Regions from separate parts of the Acidaminococcus sp. genome, predicted to be linked through region 3. Evidence: riboswitches for the same ligand, from Rfam matches in the RefSeq annotation. Region 3 holds a riboswitch; each other region holds the start of a gene.
The links. Region 3 has a riboswitch for S-adenosylmethionine ahead of ACZOF8_RS06990 (MetQ/NlpA family ABC transporter substrate-binding protein). Riboswitches for the same ligand answer to the same signal wherever they lie in the genome.
Positions count from the first base shown of each region.

Region 1: linked by a shared signal. The riboswitch ahead of metK (methionine adenosyltransferase) and the one ahead of ACZOF8_RS06990 (MetQ/NlpA family ABC transporter substrate-binding protein) in region 3 are both predicted to bind S-adenosylmethionine.
Region 2: linked by a shared signal. The riboswitch ahead of ACZOF8_RS09875 (methionine ABC transporter ATP-binding protein) and the one ahead of ACZOF8_RS06990 (MetQ/NlpA family ABC transporter substrate-binding protein) in region 3 are both predicted to bind S-adenosylmethionine.

Region 1 is NZ_DBMBXK010000003.1:16,773-23,066, reverse strand. Features, by position in the region: gene ACZOF8_RS02345 (precorrin-2 dehydrogenase/sirohydrochlorin ferrochelatase family protein) at 1-271, shown strand, start outside; gene ACZOF8_RS02340 (ferritin family protein) at 426-974, shown strand; gene ACZOF8_RS02335 (lactate utilization protein) at 1,068-1,697, shown strand; gene citC ([citrate (pro-3S)-lyase] ligase) at 1,790-2,839, shown strand; SAM riboswitch class I at 2,898-3,006, shown strand; gene metK (methionine adenosyltransferase) at 3,060-4,238, shown strand; gene priA (primosomal protein N') at 4,240-6,294, shown strand, end outside.
Region 2 is NZ_DBMBXK010000019.1:1,909-8,202, forward strand. Features, by position in the region: gene ACZOF8_RS09865 (oxidoreductase) at 1-453, opposite strand, end outside; gene ACZOF8_RS09870 (LysR family transcriptional regulator) at 569-1,432, opposite strand; SAM riboswitch class I at 2,229-2,339, shown strand; gene ACZOF8_RS09875 (methionine ABC transporter ATP-binding protein) at 2,412-3,449, shown strand; gene ACZOF8_RS09880 (methionine ABC transporter permease) at 3,439-4,101, shown strand; gene ACZOF8_RS09885 (DUF192 domain-containing protein) at 4,145-4,501, opposite strand; gene ACZOF8_RS09890 (type II secretion system F family protein) at 4,630-5,559, opposite strand; gene ACZOF8_RS09895 (TadA family conjugal transfer-associated ATPase) at 5,562-6,294, opposite strand, start outside.
Region 3 is NZ_DBMBXK010000008.1:85,604-91,897, reverse strand. Features, by position in the region: gene pflB (formate C-acetyltransferase) at 1-1,742, shown strand, start outside; SAM riboswitch class I at 2,343-2,442, shown strand; gene ACZOF8_RS06990 (MetQ/NlpA family ABC transporter substrate-binding protein) at 2,530-3,351, shown strand; gene ACZOF8_RS06985 (M20/M25/M40 family metallo-hydrolase) at 3,373-4,704, shown strand; gene ACZOF8_RS06980 (RluA family pseudouridine synthase) at 4,706-5,611, shown strand; gene ACZOF8_RS06975 (Flp family type IVb pilin) at 5,645-6,294, shown strand, end outside.

The DNA.
Region 1 (6,294 bases), on a different contig from region 3:
GGACGATCCGGAGCTGTGTTCCTTTATCTTTCCGGCCCTGATCCGGGAAGGAGAAGTGGTCTGCGCCGTCAGCAGCGGAGGCCGGAGTCCTTTGGTGGCCCAGTATGTGAAAAAAAAGATCCGGCAGGCCCTGCCGGAAGGACTGGGGGCCCTCAATGAAAAAATGGGGAGCTTCCGCCGGCAGCTGAAGGTGGCGGAACCGGATCCCCAGGTCCGGAACCAAAGGCTCCGGGAACGGTTCCGGAAGCTGCTGGAAGAGCTGCACCTCTGACTGCAATAAAAACCTTTCGAAATGGAAAAATATTTTCCAAAAGTACTTGCATTATTTTGAGAGTCTGTTATAATAAAAACCGTAAGAGATAACAAATATCAACAAATAGCAAGTCCTTAAATAAAGGGCTTGACCATTTAGGGGAGGCAATATTATGAAAAAATTCATTTGCAGAGTGTGCGGTTATGTGTATGAAGGGGAAGAAGCTCCGGAAAAGTGCCCTCAGTGCGGCGCTCCCAAAGACAAGTTCGATGAACTGAAGGAAGGCGTGAAGGAATACGCTGATGAACACGTGGTAGGCGTTGCCAAAGGCGTGGATGAACGGGTCCTGGAAGGCCTGCGTCAGCACTTCACCGGGGAATGCTCCGAAGTGGGCATGTACCTGGCCATGAGCCGGGTGGCTGACCGGGAAGGGTATCCGGAAGTGGCAGAAGCCTACAAACGGATCGCTTTCGAAGAAGCGGAACACGCTGCCAAGTTCGCTGAACTGCTGGGCGAAGTGGTTACCGACAGCACCAAGAAGAATCTGGAAATGCGGGCTGCCGCTGAACAGGGTGCCTGCGCCGGCAAGAAGGAAATCGCCACCCTGGCCAAACAGCTGGGCTACGATGCCATCCACGACACCGTTCATGAAATGGCCAAAGACGAAGCCCGTCACGGCCGTGTATTCGACGGACTGCTGGCCCGGTATTTTGCAAAATAAGAAGGTAAGGCAGGGAGAGGTTGCTGCACAAAAGGTGCAGCAACCTCTTTTTCTATGGTAAAATAAAAAAAACACAAATGAGGGGGAATCGAAATGCAGGAGGCTTTGAGACGGCGGAATGAACTGCTGGCCCAGGTGGTGATCCGGGGGCTGGCATCCCGGAACATGAAGGGGTATTATGCGGCAACGGTGGAAGAGGCGGTGCAGAAGGCCCTGGAACTGATCCCGGAAGGCAGTGTGGTGAACATGGGCGGCAGCACCACCGTACGGGAAAGCGGTCTGGTGGAGAAACTGAAGGAAGGCAACTGGACCTTCATCGACCGGGACGAATATCCCACCCGGCGGCCGGCCCATCTGAAGGCCTATGATGCGGACTGGTATCTGGCCAGCTGCAACGCCATGACCCGGGACGGGATCCTGGTGAACATCGACGGCAATGGCAACCGGGTCTCCGCCATTTCCTACGGGCCCCACCATGTATTGTTCCTGGTGAGCCTGAACAAGGTGTGTTCCAGCCTGGAAACAGCCCTGGACCGGGCGGAAAACACGGCGGCTGCGGTCTGTGCCCAGAAATTCGACATCCAGACACCTTGTAAGACCACCGGGTTCTGTTCCCACTGCAAGGCGCCGGAAACCCGCTGCTGCCAGATCCTGATCACCCGGTATGCCCGGCATCCGGAACGGGTACATGTGATCCTGATCAACGATCAGCTGGGTTTCTGACCGGGAAGAAAAGGGAAAGGGAGTTGGCGGACCAACCCTTCCTTTCCCTTTTTTGTGGTATAATGGATTCACTTTGAAACCAGAAGGAGACCGTGATGTCTGATTATTTTATTTCTCAAGTATATCCTTCCGATAAACGGACCAATGCCCAGGTGGATGCCCTGCTGGAGCAGGAGGGAATCCGCCGGGATGCCAACCTGGACTATACCTGTGTGATGTTCGACAATGATTACCGGGCCATTGCCACCGGAAGCTGTTTCGGCAACACCCTCCGGTGCATGGCGGTGGACCATCACCACCAGGGGGAAGGGCTGATGAACGAGATTGTGTCCCATTTGGTCCAGTACCAGTATGAACGGGGAAATCTCCACCTTTTCCTGTATACCAAATGCAGTTCCGCCAAATTTTTCGGGGACCTGGGTTTTTATGAAATCGCCCGGATCGAAGACCAGATCGTCTTTATGGAAAACCGGAAGGAAGGTTTCTCCAGCTATCTGGACCAGCTGGCCCGGAGCCGGGTGGAAGCTCCCAAAGTGGCGGCTATTGTCATGAACGCCAACCCCTTTACCCTGGGGCATCAGTACCTGGTGGAAAAAGCGGCGGCAGAAAACGACCTGGTCCACCTGTTCATGGTCAGCGAGGACGCCAGCCTGTTCCCCTATGCCGTCCGGAAGAAGCTGATCCAGGAAGGGACACGGCACCTGGCCAATCTCCGGTACCATGACAGCGGTCCCTACATCATCAGCCAGGCCACCTTCCCCAGCTATTTCCAGAAGGATGCGGAAGCGGTGATCGCCAGCCATGCCAACCTGGATCTGGCCATTTTCGTGAAGATCGCCCGGAAACTGGGGATTACCGCCCGGTATGTGGGGGAAGAGCCCACCAGTGTGGTCACCGGCCTGTACAACCAGGTGATGGAAAAGCGGCTGCCGGAAGCGGGGATCCAGTGCGTGGTGGTGCCCCGTCGGGAAGAACAGGGCCAGGTGGTCAGTGCCTCCACAGTACGGAAGGCCATCCAGGAAGGAAACTGGGCGCTGGTACGGGAGCAGGTGCCTCCCACCACCTGGGACTTCCTCCAGAGCCAGGAAGCCCGGCCCATCCTGGACCGGATCCGGAAAGAGCAGGACGTGGTCCATTACTGAGGACCCGTCTTGTATTTTCCTACTGTATCTGTTATAATTACAAAGCAAAATCGAATACAGCTCATCAAGAGTGGCGGAGGGAATGGCCCTGTGAAGCCACAGCAACCATGGCCCTGGGCCAACGGTGCTAATTCCTGCAATGCGGTTTGTCGATTGTAAGATGAGAGTCCCATAGGTACTCTCATTTTGGGAGTATTTTTTTTTGTGTAAGGAGGAAATAATGAAGAAAGTATTTACGTCTGAATCTGTCACGGAAGGCCATCCTGACAAAATCGCCGATCAGATCTCTGATGCGGTGCTGGATGCCATCCTGGAACAGGACCCGGATGCCCGGGTTGCCTGCGAAACCCTGGTGGCCACCGGCCAGATCCATATTGTGGGGGAAATTTCCACCAGCTGCTATGTGGACATTGCCAAGATTGCCCGGCAGACGGTGATCGACATTGGCTACGACCGGGCCAAATATGGTTTTGACGGAGCCACCTGCGGGGTGCTGATCTCCATCGATGAACAGTCCCCGGACATTGCCCAGGGGGTGGATGAATCCGATGAATCCAAACAGGGCGCCCAGGGAGAAGAAGAAAAAATCGGCGCCGGGGATCAGGGGATGATGTTCGGCTATGCCACCGATGAAACGCCTGAATACATGCCCCTGCCCATTTCCCTGGCCCACAAGCTGTCCCGCCGGCTGGCCCAGGTCCGGAAGGACGGCACCCTGCCTTATCTCCGTCCTGATGGGAAGACCCAGGTCTCCGTGGAATATGATGACGACAAACCGGTACGGGTGGACACCATTGTGGTTTCTGCCCAGCACAGCCCGGAAATCACCATGGAACAGCTGCGGAAGGACATCCTGGAACAGGTGATCCGGCCGGTGGTGCCGGCGGATCTGCTGGATGAAAAGACCATTTACCACATCAACCCCACCGGCCGGTTCGTCATCGGCGGGCCCCAGGGGGATTCCGGCCTCACCGGGCGGAAAATCATCGTGGATACCTACGGGGGCATGGCTCGTCACGGAGGCGGTGCCTTCTCCGGGAAGGATCCCACAAAAGTGGACCGGAGTGCTGCCTATGCGGCCCGGTATGTGGCCAAGAACGTGGTGGCTGCCGGCCTGGCCAGGAAATGCGAAATCCAGCTGGCCTATGCCATCGGGGTGGCCCGTCCGGTGTCCATCAGCGTGAACACCTTTGGCACCGCTGCCATTCCGGAAGAAAAGATCGTGGAACTGATTGAAAAGAACTTCTCCCTGACTCCGGCGGGTATTATCCGGAGCCTGGATCTGCGCCGGCCCATTTACCGCCAGACTGCTGCCTATGGCCATTTCGGCCGGACGGATGTGGATCTGCCCTGGGAACGGCTGGATAAAGTGGATGTGCTGAAAAAAGCACTGGAATAAGATGGAATACGCAAAGGTTGCCATCAATCTGCCTGCCAAAAACATTTTTCGGCAGTTCACCTACCATGTGCCCCAGGCCCTGGATTTCCTGGGCCAGGGCTGGCGGGTGGTGGTGCCTTTCGGCCAGCAGCTGCTGGAAGGTTTCATTGTGGAAGAGGACCGGAGCCCGGATCTGTCCCGGGAACTGAAGGACATTGCCGATGTGGTGGGGACGGAACCCTGGTTCGACAGTGAAATGCTGGCCACCGCCTACTGGCTGTCCCAGTACTACCTGTGCACCCTGGCGGAGGCCCTGCGGCTGTTCATCCCGGGCCGGAAAAGCCTGGCGGCAGTGGGGAAATACGTCCCAGTGCCTGAAGTGGCCGGGCTTACCCCTGAGGAACAGGAACTGTACGATTTCCTGACCCTGAAGGGTCCCCAGTCCCGGCGGGCCATCCGGAATCTCCCGGGAGGAGAGACGGCCCTGAAGGGACTGATTGCCCAAAAGGCGGTGGTCCTTTCCTACGATGTGAAATACAAACTGCGGGAAAAAACAGAGCGGACCTTTACAGCAACACCGGAAGGGCTGGCCGCACGGGAAAACGGAGAGGTCCGGGGCAAAAGCCAGCTGGCTGCCCTGGACTTTTTGCTGTCCGGGAACACCGCCAGCGCCGGGGAGCTGGAAGGAAAAGGCATCTCCTCCGCGGTGCTCCGGAACCTGGTCCAGAAAGGCTGGCTGCTGGAAGGCCGGCGGCGGGTCCTCCGGGACAGCTACCAGGGGCTGGAAGCCCGGAAGGAAACCCTGGAACTGACGGAAGAACAACAGGCGGCCATCCAGGCAGTGGACCGGGCCCGGGAAAACCGGGATCCCCGGACCTTTCTGCTCCAGGGGATCACCGGCAGCGGCAAGACGGAAGTCTATCTCCGGCTCACCGACAGGGCCCTCCGGGCAGGCCAGCAGGTAATGGTGCTGGTGCCGGAAATCGCCCTTACCGGACAGATCGTGAAACGGTTCAAGGCCTGGTTCGGCGCCGGGGTGGCGGTGGCCCACAGCCGGCTTTCCCCCAGCGAGCGGGGAGACGTGTGGAGCCGGATGCGGTCCGGCCAGGCCCGGGTGCTGATCGGGGTCCGGTCGGCGGTGTTCTGTCCCTTTGCAGACCTGGGACTGATCCTGATGGATGAAGAGCATGAAGGGACCTACAAGCAGGAGGAACGGCCCAGCTACCATGCCCGGCTGGTGGCCCAGTACCGGGCCCATTACCGGAAGGTGCCGGTGGTGCTGGGGTCCGCCACCCCGGACCTGGAGTCTTATTATCTGGCGGAACAGGGGGTCTACACCCGTCTCCGGCTTACCCACCGGGCCAAGACCGGCAGTCACCTGCCCCAGGTGTCCATTGTGGACATGCGGGAGGAACTCCGCCAGGGGAACCGGACGGTGCTGTCAGAAGCCCTGCGGAGGAAGCTGGAAGACGTGGTGAAGAACGGGGAGCAGGCCATTGTACTGCTGAACCGCCGGGGGTTTTCCACCTTTGTGCTGTGCCGGGACTGCGGAGAATCCCTCAGCTGTCCCAACTGTGCGGTGTCCCTGGTGTACCATGCCCGGGAGCAGCTGATGGAATGCCATTACTGCGGCCATACGGAACCGGTGCCCACCAAATGTCCCTACTGCGGCAGTCCCCGGATCCGGTTCTTCGGCACCGGCACGGAAAAGGCGGAACGGGAAATCCGGGACCTGTGCCCGGGAGTCCGGCCCCTGCGCATGGACCAGGATTCCACCAGCGGGAAGTTTGCCCATGAGCAGATCCTCCAGGCCTTCCGCCGGGGGGATTACAATGTGCTCCTGGGGACTCAGATGGTGGCCAAGGGCCATGATATCCCCAATGTGACCCTGGTGGGAGTCCTGAGTGCGGATTCCCAGCTGAACCTGCCGGATTTCCGCAGCGGAGAGCGCTGCTTTGCCCTGCTGACCCAGGCCGCCGGCCGGGCAGGACGGGGAGAGAAGCCGGGGCAGGTGATCTTCCAGGCCTATGATGCGGAAAATCCCATTCTCCAGATGGCCGCCCGGCAGGACTATGAA
Region 2 (6,294 bases), on a different contig from region 3:
GTCGATCAGATCTTTGGTCAGAGCCCGTACCGGCACCCCGTCGGCCCGGACCCCGTCGCTGGGGCCCCACTGGTGGAGATTGTGCTGTTTGGTCTTGTCCGTCATGTAGGTGCCGGCAAACTGGCCGGAATGGGACAGTTCGATGGAAGGGATGGCTCCGTGCCGGCGGATGGCGTCGGCGGTATAGGTGGCGCAGGCCAGGGAATTCAGGATGCTTTCATCCAGATGATAGGCGTGGGAACCGTCGGTGGCCGGATGGACCATCAGTTCCGAGACGGTCACCGCCCCGGCCCCGCCTTTGGCCCGGAGTTCGTAAAAAGCCGTGGATTTGGGGCCGATGCACCCGTCGTTGGTAATATCGGTACCGCCCATGGGAGCGGAAAAGATCCGGTTCCGGAAGGTGGTGCGGCCGATGGTGATGGGGGTGGACAGATGGGGAAATTTGCGCAGCATGGTATAGTGCCTCCTAAAATATTTTCCAGTTTTTTCCGCCTTTCACCCTACCATAAAAAAGAAGCTGCCGTCCAGCAAAGAAACAGCAGTAGATATAAATAAATCATTGATAGGACTATTTCCCCTGGGGGCACACCGCCAGCAGTTCCTGAAACAGGGGTTCTTCCGCCCGGTTTTGGGGGCACACAAAGGACACCTGCCAGGGGGAGGTCTCCCGGAGGGGAATCTGCCGGAGAGGAGCCTCCACCGGATGGATGGCCGCGTCGATGCCGATGCCCCGGCCTTCCTGGCAGAACTGGTAAATCAGGCTGCTTTCCATGGTCTTCACTGCAAAATGTGGGGTAAAGCCAAAATCCCCGCACCGTTCCACCACATTGTGGTAAATGGAAAAATGCTCGTTCAGACACAAAAGAGGCTCCCCCTTCAGGTCTTCCAGGGACAGGCTGTCCCGGTCATAAAGGGGATGCCCTGGGTACACTACAGCTTCCACCGGCGCCTGGAACAGTTCCCGGCGGAATAAACCTTCCGGAGCCCGGGACCCTACACAGAATCCGCAGGACAGGGTCCCTTCCTGGAGCAGCTCAAGGATGTTTTCGTTGAAATCCTCCGCCCATTCCAGCCGGAATTCCGGGTGCCGGGCCGCTGCGCCCTGGAGTTTCTCGATGGAAATCACATGGAGCACCCCGCAGGCAAATCCCACCCGGAGCCCCTGCTGCTGGCGCTTCAGTTCCTGGATTCCCAGCTGGAGCCGGAGCAGCTGGGCGGAGAAGGAACGGCTGTGTTCATAGAAATAATCCCCCTCCCGGGTAGGCACCACCCCTTTGGGAGTACGGACAAACAGCCGGGCCTGGAGCTCCCCTTCCAGCACCCCGATGATCCGGCTCACCCCCTGGGGCGTCAAAAACAGCACTTTGGCCGCCTGGTGGATGCTGCCTTTCTCATAAACCTGCAGAAAACACCGGATAGCCCGGGTATCCATGGCAATCCCCTCCTTCGGGAGGATTGTAACACGGGAGGAAGATGGTGTCAACGGAATAGGGACAGGTGGTTGGTAGGTCTTAGTGTAAAATAGTTCTCGGTGAAATGAATAATCCCTTATAAACTTGCAAAAAGGAAGACCTTCATCCTTTATAGTATTAGTTACCACGCCACTACAGATAGGAGAGAAGGTCTTCCGTGAATTTCATTGTATCAGAATTCATTAACTTAATAAAGGGGTGTTCCAACGGGCAGCAGTCCCATGGGACAGTTGGGAACCGCACTGAACTGGTGATAAGGACGGTCCCAAAGTCCGCCCTGTGAGGGGCGGGGGACCGTGCGGAGCACGGTGGTGGGGGCATCGGCGACAGCCGATATTTTGCAGGACCGGCCGAAAACAAGGGAGTGTCTGGCAGAAGTAGAAATATGATGAACGCAGTATCCATTGCTGTCTCTCAGGTAGATAGTTTCCATACCACCGTCAAGGTATTCGGTCCTTTCAGGACCTCATGCCCCCACCACCGGGCAAGCCCGGTCCCCCGCCCCTGCAGGGCGGACTTGGCCTCCGGCTATGCTGGTACTCTTTGCGGGTATACGTCGATACCCCGGGAGCCGGGACGGGTTTGCCTTCGGCAACCCCCTACATCGTTGGGGTCAGAGATTCGTACATCTGGCGAGCCGCCGGTTGTGCGACCTCTACGGGCCCCTGCTCTTTACTCTTCACTCTTTACTCTGCACTTATGCCCCAATTCCCATTGACAAACTGTACTTTATACGGTATCATTTAATACGCACAGAATTCATCCAGAGTAACGGAGGGACTGGCCCTATGAAGTTACGGCAACCATCAGCGGCTTTGGCCGGCTGAACGGTGCTAAGTCCATCAGGCGTGGCCTGAAAGATGAAGATGAGTGAGCCAATCTGATTCCTCTTCATTGCTGATGAAGAGGAATTTTTATTTTTTACGGAGGTGAACCCCCTTGATAGAACTCCAGCACATTGACAAAGTCTATCATACGGCTTCAGGGGACCTGCATGCCCTGAAGGATATCAATCTGACCATCAACGAAGGCGAGATCTTCGGCATCATCGGCCTGTCCGGGGCTGGCAAAAGCACCCTGGTCCGGTGCATCAACATGCTGGAAAAGCCCACCAGCGGCAAAGTCATGGTGGACGGCCAGGAAATGACCGCCCTGGGCGAGGAACAGCTGCGGAAGGCCCGGCAGAACATCGGCATGATCTTCCAGCATTTCAACCTGCTGTCCAGCCGTACCGTATTCGGCAACATCGCCTTCCCTCTGGAAATCCAGGGCATGGACAAAGCCGCCATCCAAAAGAAGGTGGAACCCCTGCTGGACCTGGTGGGCCTGAAGGACCGGGCGGACCACTACCCCAGCCAGCTGTCCGGGGGCCAGAAACAGCGGGTGGGCATCGCCCGTGCCCTGGCCAGCGACCCCAAGGTGCTCCTTTGCGATGAAGCCACCTCCGCCCTGGATCCCCAGACCACCGAAAGCATCCTGAACCTGCTTCGGGACATCAACAAACGGCTCCACATCACCATTGTCATGATCACCCACCAGATGAACGTGGTAAAGGAAATCTGCGACCAGGTGGCCGTGATCGAAAACGGGGAAATCATCGAACAGGGGTCCATGGTGGACATTTTCACCAATCCCCAGAAAGCCACCACCAAAGAATTCGTGGCCAGCATCCAGCACAACGACCTGCCTGATTTCGTCAAGAAACTGGACATCCACAAGGACTACAAAGCCGGGGACAAGGCCCTGGTGAGCCTGAGCTTCATCGGGGACAGCGCCGGCGAACCCATTGTATCCGTGCTGATCAAGGAATACGACACCAATGTGAACATCCTGACGGCCAACATTGAAACCCTGCAGGATACCCCCTTCGGGACCCTGCTCATTGAAGTGGAAGGGGACGAGGACCATTTGAAAAAAGCCCTGGATTACCTCCACGAAAGAAAAGTGAAAGACGAGGTGATCGGTTATGTCTCCTAATATGATCCATCTGCTGATCAAAGCCCTGGGCGAAACCCTCTACATGGTAGCCCTGTCCGCCGCCATTGCTTCTCTGTTCGGGATTCCCCTGGGGGTCATCCTGACCATTACCGGCAAAGGCCACATCAAAGAAAATGCGGCTCTCCACAAGACCCTGGGCTCCATTGTGAACGCTCTCCGGTCCGTGCCCTTCATCATCCTGATGGTGGCCATCATTCCTCTCACCCGGATCATCGTGGGGTCTTCCATCGGCACCACTGCTGCCATTGTGCCTCTGACCATTTCCTGCACTCCGTTCATTTCCCGGATCATTGAATCCTCTCTGCTGGAAGTGGATCCCGGGGTCATCGAAGCGGCCCAAAGCATGGGGGCTTCCCCTCTCCAGATCATCTGGAAGGTGCTGCTGCCGGAAGCCATGCATTCCATTGTGCTGGGCATCACCCTGGCGGTGATCAGCCTGATCGGTTCCAGCGCCATGGCCGGTGCCCTGGGGGGCGGCGGTCTGGGTGACCTGGCCATCCGCTACGGGTACCAGCGGTTCCAGGCGGATACCATGGTGGCCACGGTCATCGTCCTGATTGCCCTGGTCCAGTTGGTCCAGACCATAGGGAACAAGATTTCGGCGAAGCTGAACAAGACGAAGATCAAATAAAAAAATCCCACCCCTCGAGGGTGGGATTTTTTTTGCCCGGGACTCACGGCTCGCGGCCTGCGGCCTGCAATCCTACTTTCAGCCCCAGCCGCTCTGCCTCTCCTGCTTTCAGTTCCAGTACGGAACTGGCTTTCAAACAGGCGGAAAGGCCCAGCCACGGATGAAGGTTCCGGACGATTTTCACGATTTCCATATTTTTGTTGAAATACACTGCATCGATGGCAAATCTCATAAAGCACATATGGATGCTGTTGGTGGGGTTCAGCCACAGGCCGGCGGCCGGAGGCAGGGGCTTCCGCAGCATCAGCCCCCGGAACCGCCCCCACCAGGTGTCGGCGATTTCCACATCAATTTGTATTTGGGAACGGTCCCCAAAGGACCAGATTTCATGGTTGGACAATTTGGATTCTCCCTGTTATACAAAAATTCATTGGGGAACCCGCCTGCCGCGGGTTTCTTCCTTCGGCCAGTGACCAGTGACAATTGACCAGTGACAGAAACTGCCGGCCACACCAGGCCGGCAGTTTTTCATTTCATCCCCTGCATCAGAGAAATCAGCGACGGCAAGAGGACCACTACGAATATGGCGGGGAAAATACAGAACACCAGGGGGAAGATCATCTTCACCGGTGCCTTCATGGCCTGGGTCCTGGCCCTTTGTCTCCGCAGGTCCCGCATGTTGTCCGCCTGGATCACCAGGGTATCGGACATGGAAGCTCCCAGCCGTTCCGACTGGACCACGGACATGACGAACAGGTACACATCCTGCACATCACACCGCCTGGCCATCAGCTGCATGGACCGGCGGCGGGTCATGCCCATCCGCACATCCCGGAGCATCCGGCGGAATTCATCGATCAAAGGGCCTTCCATCCGTTCCACCACTTTCCGCATGGCCCCGTCCAGCGACAGACCGGCCTGGACGGAAATGGACAGCAGATCCAGCACATCCGGCAGCTGCCGGATGATCTTCGTCTGCCGGTTCCGGATGATATGGTTCAGCACCCCGAAAGGCAGCATGGCCCCGAACAGCAGACATCCCCAGATCAATACGAGTCCCCCGAAGGTGCTCATGGGATGGCCGGTGGTGTACCGGAACCCCTGGAACCCCCAGAAAATCATGGAAACGAACCAGATGCCCACCAGGGTCCGGGACTTCCAGATCCCCTGTTTCCCGGCCAGGATGATCCGCTGTTCCATCATCTGGGGCAGGGCTGAAGGAGCGAATTTGGAGAAAAAGTCCATGGCCTGGGCCAGCAGCCGGCCAATGGTCCGCTGGTACAGGGGGATCTTCTTCAGGTCGTTGGGATTGTCCTCTGCTTCCTGGGGCTTCTCTTCTTCCCGGAAGGTTTCCAGCCGGCGCTTCACTTCTTCGCCCTGGATCTTCTTCAGGGCCAGCACCGACAGGGATAGATAGAAGAACAGCGCCAGGGCAATGGAAAGAGACAGTGCCAGCATGGTCAGTCACCTTCTTCCCAGTCGATCCCCGGCCGGGCCTTCTGCATAAAGGCCGGATATTCCACATTGTGAGATTTGAACTTGCTCAGGAACTGGGGCTGGAGCCCGGTGGGACGGAATTCCCCCAGAGCCTTGCCGCTTTCGTCGAACCCGGTCTGGACATACCGGAACAGGTCCTGGAGGACGATCACATCCCCTTCCATCTTCTGGACTTCCGTAATATAGGTGATTTTCCGGGATCCGTCCTGGATCCGCTCCTGATGGATGATCAGGTCCAGAGCCGAAGAAATCTGGTCCCGGATGGCCCGTACCGGCAGGTCCAGGCCGCTCATGAGCACCATGGTTTCCAGACGGGACAGTACATCCCGGGGGCTGTTGGCGTGGGCGGTGGTCAAAGACCCTTCGTGGCCCGTATTCATGGCCTGGAGCATGTCCAGGGCTTCGCCCCCGCGGACTTCCCCTACGATGATCCGGTCCGGGCGCATTCGCAGGGAATTCTTCACCAGGTCCCGGATGGTCACGGCCCCTTTGCCTTCAATGTTGGCAGGCCGGGCTTCCAGGGTCACCACATGGGGCTGTTCCAGCCGCAGTTCCGCCGCGTCTTCAATGGTCACGATCCGTTCATCATGAGGGATGAAGGAACTGAGCACGTTCAGGGTGGTGGTTTTACCGGAACCGGTACCGCCGCTGATCATTACATTCAGTTTGGCATTCACACAGGCCCGGAGGAAAATG
Region 3 (6,294 bases):
TAGGGGACTACCGGAGAGTGGCTCTTTACGGCATCGACTTCCTGATCAACAAGAAAAGCGAAGACCTGGACAACTGCGGATGCGGGGTTATGACCGATGACATCATCCGGCAGCGGGAAGAACTGGCGGAACAGATCCGGGCTCTGAAACAGATGAAGGAAATGGCCAAAGTCTACGGCTATGACATTTCCGCTCCTGCCAAGAACGCCAAGGAAGCCGTCCAGTGGCTGTACTTCGGCTACCTGGCTGCAGTAAAGACCCAGAACGGGGCTGCCATGAGCGTGGGCCGCATCTCCACCTTCCTGGATATCTACATCAGCCGTGATCTGGCCGAAGGGACCCTCACCGAAGAGGCGGCCCAGGAACTGATCGACCACCTGACCCTGAAATTCCGCATGGTGAAATTCGCCCGGATCCCCTCCTACAACCAGCTGTTCTCCGGCGACCCGGTATGGGCCACCCTGGAAATGGCCGGCATCGGCATGGACGGCCGGCACATGGTCACCCGGAACGACTACCGGTTCCTCCACACCCTGGAAAACATGGGGCCTTCTCCGGAACCCAACCTGACGGTGCTGTATTCTTCCGCACTGCCGGACAACTTCAAGAAATACGCCGCCCACATTTCCATCACCACTTCTTCCATCCAGTACGAAAACGACGATGTGATGAAGCCGGTATGGGGCGATGACTACAGCATCTGCTGCTGCGTATCCGCCACCCAGACCGGGAAGGAAATGCAGTTCTTCGGGGCACGGGCCAACCTGGGCAAATGTCTGCTGTACGCCATCAACGGGGGCAAGGATGAAAAATTCCTGACCAAAGATGGCAAACACATGCAGGTAGGTCCGGAATATGCACCCATCACCTCCGACGTGCTGGACTACGGCGAAGTGATGCACAAATTCGACCTGATGATGGACTGGCTGGCCGGGCTGTACGTGAACATCCTGAACCTGATCCAGTACATGCATGACAAATACTACTATGAAGCGGCAGAAATGGCCCTCATCGACACCGATGTGCGCCGGACTTTTGCCACCGGCATCGCAGGCTTCTCCCATGTGGTGGATTCCCTGTGCGCCATCAAATACGCCAAAGTTTCCACGGTCCGGGATGAATCCGGCCTGGTGGTGGACTACAAGATCGAAGGGGACTTCCCCAAATACGGCAACGATGATCCCCGGGCGGATGAAATCGCTGTATGGCTGCTGAAGACCTTCATGACCAAGCTGCGGAAACACCACACCTACCGGAATTCCGAAGCCACCACTTCCATCCTGACCATCACTTCCAACGTGGTGTACGGCGGCGCCACCGGTGCCCTGCCTGACGGACGGAAAGCCTACACCCCGTTCGCTCCCGGTGCCAACCCGGCCTACGGCGCAGAACAGAACGGCCTCCTGGCTTCCCTGAACTCTGTGGCCAAGCTGCCGTACGAATATGCTCTGGACGGGATCTCCAACACCCAGACCATCGCTCCGGAAACCCTGGGCCACAATGAAGAAGAACAGAAAGCCACCCTGGTACGGGTGATGGACGGCTACTTCGACCAGGGAGCCCACCACCTGAACGTGAACGTGTTCGGCGTGGACAAGCTGATCGACTGCATGGAACATCCGGAAAAACCGGAATATGCCAACTTCACCATCCGGGTATCCGGCTACGCGGTGAAATTCATCGACCTGACCAGAGAACAGCAGCTGGACGTAATCGCCCGCCGCGCTCATCAGAAGATGTAATAGTAGTAAGAAGAGGGGCTGTTGCGCATGCAACAGCCCATTTGTCACTACTGGTCACTGGCCGAAGGTGAAAATTTGCCTTTGGCAAATTTTTTTAAAGAAAAACGCAGCCTACGGCTGCTAACCCACCACCCATGCTGCGCATGGATACCCCCGCCCTTGCAAAGGGCGGATAAATGGCACACAGGCTCCGCCCTGGTGCCACTACTAAAGCAATGGGCGTCAGCCCGAGCATATATCCGCCCCGGCAATACGTCCGGTGGTTATCCAGGCCGTCAAAGCAATGGGCGTCAGCCCGAGGGTATATCCGCCCCGGCAATACGTCCGGTGGTTATCCAGGCCGTCAAAGCAATGGGCATCAGCCCAAGCGTATATCCGCCCTTTTCAAGGGCGGGGGACCGTTGCGCCTGCGCAATGGTGGTGGGTTAGCAGCGTCAGCTGCGTTTCTCTTCAGCGGCATATGCCACTGGCATATGGTTACCATTGGTTGTGAGCTGGTGACTGTGACCTGGTCACCTGCAACTGTTCTTGATCAGGTTACAAAAAGTCCTTGACTTTCCTAGTGAAGTAGTGTAGAATCAGAACCATCAAAATCACATACCTTCATCGAGAGCAGCAGAGGGATTTGGCCCTATGAAGCTGCGGCAACCCCCGGAAGGGAAGGTGCCAATTCCAACAGGGATTCCCTGGCAGATGAAAAGCGAGCTCAGTCATCGAAAACACCATCTGCCCAGCAGGTGGTGTTTTTCTTTGGGTGCTTTCGGGAAGGCGAAAAGGAGAGATGTTCATGAAACTGAAGAAATGGATTGCAGCAGCCGTATCCGTCCTGGCCCTGGCCAGCCTGGTCAGCGGCTGCGGCAGCGACAAAAAGGCGGCCGCCCCGGCGGAAAAGAAGACCATCACTGTAGGGATCACCCCCGGGTATTCCGAACAGGTCATGGAAGTGGTAAAGAAGGAAGCGGAAAAACAGGGGCTGAAGGTGGAAATCAAGACATTCTCCGACTATGTGACTCCGGACCAGGCCCTGGCCCAGAAGGACATCGACCTGAACTCCTTCCAGCATGAACCCTTCCTGCTGGCCTTCAACAAAAAGAACGGCACCAAACTGGTGAGCATCGGCAAGACCTACCTGGCTCCCCTGCGGCTGTATTCCACCAAGATCAAGAACGTGGCGGACATCAAGGACGGGGACAAGATCGCCATCCCCAACGATCCTTCCAACGGAGGACGGGCCATCCTGATGCTGAGCAAACTGGGCCTCCTGAAAGTGAACCCGGATGTGAAGCCCACGGAACTGACCGTCAACGACATCACCGAAAACCCGAAACACCTGCAGATCGTGGAACTGGAAGCTGCCCAGCTGCCCCGGAGCCTGGATGACACCGCCGCTTCCATCATCAACGCCGGGTATGCCAACTCCGCCGGTCTGTCCACGGACCTGGCCATTGCCAAGGAAGACAACACCAGCCCCTATGTGAACATCATTGCCGCCCGGGAAGAAGACAAAGACAACCCCACCTACAAGAAATTCGTCCAGATCTTCCAGAGCCAGCCGGTGAAGGACTACATCCTGGAAAACTGCAAAGGCAACCTGGAACCGGCCTGGTAATTGAGAAAGAAGGGAACGGCAATGAAGCTTACGGAAGAAGAACAGAAATACGCCGCCCATCTCCAGCGGTTCATCCAGTGCGCCACCGTGTCCAACGCCAATGTGGACAAGGTGGACTGGAGCCAGTTTGAAAAACTCCATGAGGCCTTCCGGGAATTCTATCCCCACATCTATCGCCTGATGGAGCTGGATGAAGTGGGCCAGGCAGGCCTCCAGTTCCACCTGAAGGGCACTGGCAGCGCAAAGAAGCCCCTTCTGCTCATGGCCCATCAGGACGTGGTGGAAGTAGGGGACCGGGGCCAGTGGAAATTCGATCCCTTCGGAGGCGAAATCATCGACGGCTGTATCTGCGGCCGGGGCACTACCGACTGCAAGCACCAGCTGCTGGCGGAAATGGAAGCGGTGGAAGCCCTGCTGGCAGAAGGCTGGCGGCCGTCTTACGACCTGTACCTGTCTCTGGGCTACAGTGAGGAAGTGTACCTGGAAAACGATGTGGACGGAGCGGAAAAGCTCACCCGGCACCTGGAAGAGAAGGGGGTCCGGCTGGGCACCGTAGTGGACGAAGGGGGCGGCCTGTTCCCGGTGGGGGACAAGCTGGAAGCCAAGATCGGAGTGGCGGAAAAATCCCCGGTGAACTTCGAGATTTACGCCACCTCTCCCGGAGGCCATTCCAGCCGTCCCGGGAAGGGGACAGCCCTGGGGACCCTGGCCAAAGCCATTGTGGCCATCGAATCCCATCCTTTCCCGTACCGGTTCACTCCCCTGACCCTGGCCCATCTCCAGAAAAGCGCCAAACTCCAGGATGCCGGCCGCCGGGCTATCTATGAAGATCCGGAAGGCCACTGGCAGGAACTGTGCCAGTTGGCCCAGGAAGATCCGGCTCTGGATGCCCTGCTCCACACCACCATCGCCTTCACCATGGCCGAAGCCAGCAAGCAGCCCAATGTGCTGCCCAGCCGGGCGGCGGCCCAGATGAGCGTCCGGGTGCTCCAGGGGGATACGGTGGAATCCTGCGAAAATTACTTCCGCCAGTTCCTGCCGGAAGGGGTGGAAATCCGCCATGTGTCCGGCAAGGACCCGCTGCCTGCTTCCGATCCCCAGAGTTACGGGATCCAGGTGGCGGAAAAGGTGCTGAAAGGCCAGTATGGGGAAAAAGTGGACGTGGTGCCCTTCCTGATGCTGGGAGGCACCGACAGCCACTATTACAAGCGGATCGCCGACAATGTGATGCTGTTCTCCGGGTATCTCCGGGACAGCCGCTGGGGCGCCGCCCACCAGGTGAACGAAAAGATCCCCGCTGATGCCCTGAAGGCCAGTGTGGACTTTTTCAAGGAATTTTTACGGTCTTACTGATATGGAACTGACGTACCAGGTGGATCGGGACCATGCCGGATGCTGCGTCCGCCAGGCAGCCCGGGGTCCCATGCACCTTTCGGAAAAACTCTGGCGGAAAATCAAATGGAACGGCACCATTACCGTGAACGGATCCCCGGTTTCCAGTCCTTCTCACAGGCTGGAGGCCGGGGACCGGCTTGTTTTCCAATGGGAAGAAACGGCGGCGGTGATCCCGGTCCATCTGCCTCTTGCCATTTTGTACGAGGATGAGGACCTGCTGGCGGTGGACAAGCCTGCCGGCATGCTGATCCACCCCACCTGGTCCGGGGCCCGGGATACCCTGGTCCAGGCGGTGGGAGGGTATTTCCGCCAGTCGGGGCAGAAATGCGGCATCCATCCCCTGTACCGGCTGGACCGGGACACCACGGGCCTTCTGCTGGTGGCCAAATCCGCTTTTGCCAAACACGCCCTCACCCGCAGCCACCAGGAAATCTACCGGGAATACCTGGCGGTGTGTGAAGGGGATCTGGCAGAACCCCGGGGCCGGATCCATCTTCCCATCGGCCGGGTGGCAGAAGGGGTGGACCGGTGGATGGTCCGGGAAGACGGACGGCCGGCAGTGACCGATTATGAGATCCTGGCTGGCGGAGGGGACCATACGGTGCTGAAGATCCATCTCCTTACCGGAAGGACCCATCAGATCCGGGTCCATTTCGCCCACAAGGGGCACCCTCTGGTGGGGGACCCGGTGTACGGCACAAGGGACCCAAGGATTGCCCGCCAGGCCCTCCACGCCTGGACCGTCCGGTTCCGCCATCCCAGGACCGGCAAGGAAATATTCCTGGAAGCCCCGGTGCCGGAGGACATGAAGGGGCTGACAGGAAGTCAGGTTTGTACGGCTTTTCTCCCTCAAAATATGCTATAATTGATTAATAAGACCGTAAAGGAGATGGAAACAATGAGACGACAGAAAGGACAGGACATCATCGAATACGCCCTGATGCTTGCCATCATTGTGGGTTTGGGATGGATGGTCTATTCCCATGCGGCCGACGGAGGTCTGCCCAGCTCCATCAATTCCGTCTTCAACAACGCCAGCGCTCTCCTGGGGGAAGCTTCCAAGAAAAAACTCCCGGCCGCCACCACGGCGAAAGATATCATCGAACGGCTCCGGCAGGGACGGTATGAGGGGCTGGCGGATGTGCTCCAGGGGAAACCTTCCAAAACCCTGGTAATTGCTTCGGACAGTGCCGCCGGACAGGAGCTGGCCCGGCAACTGAACATCCAGACCAAAGAAGGGGACGGCTGGTTCGCCAGGGTCCAAACCGATGGGGTAACGGTGTTTTCCTATTACTCCGCAGAGGCAAACAAGGGGATGACCTTCAGTCAGCTGGCAGCAGATTACCAAAAGAATACCAAAACGTATTATGATGCATCTACAGGGGAAAATAAAGCTACGGTAAGGATCACGGAAGGGCTGTTCAACAGCCAGGGGAAAAGTGCCGCGGGTGCAGGGAAGACCGTCTTTGAAAATGTCCCGGGCTACGTGGGACCTTCTCCCAGCGGCAGCGGGTTCATCATCGATCCTACGCGTACCAAAAAATTGAA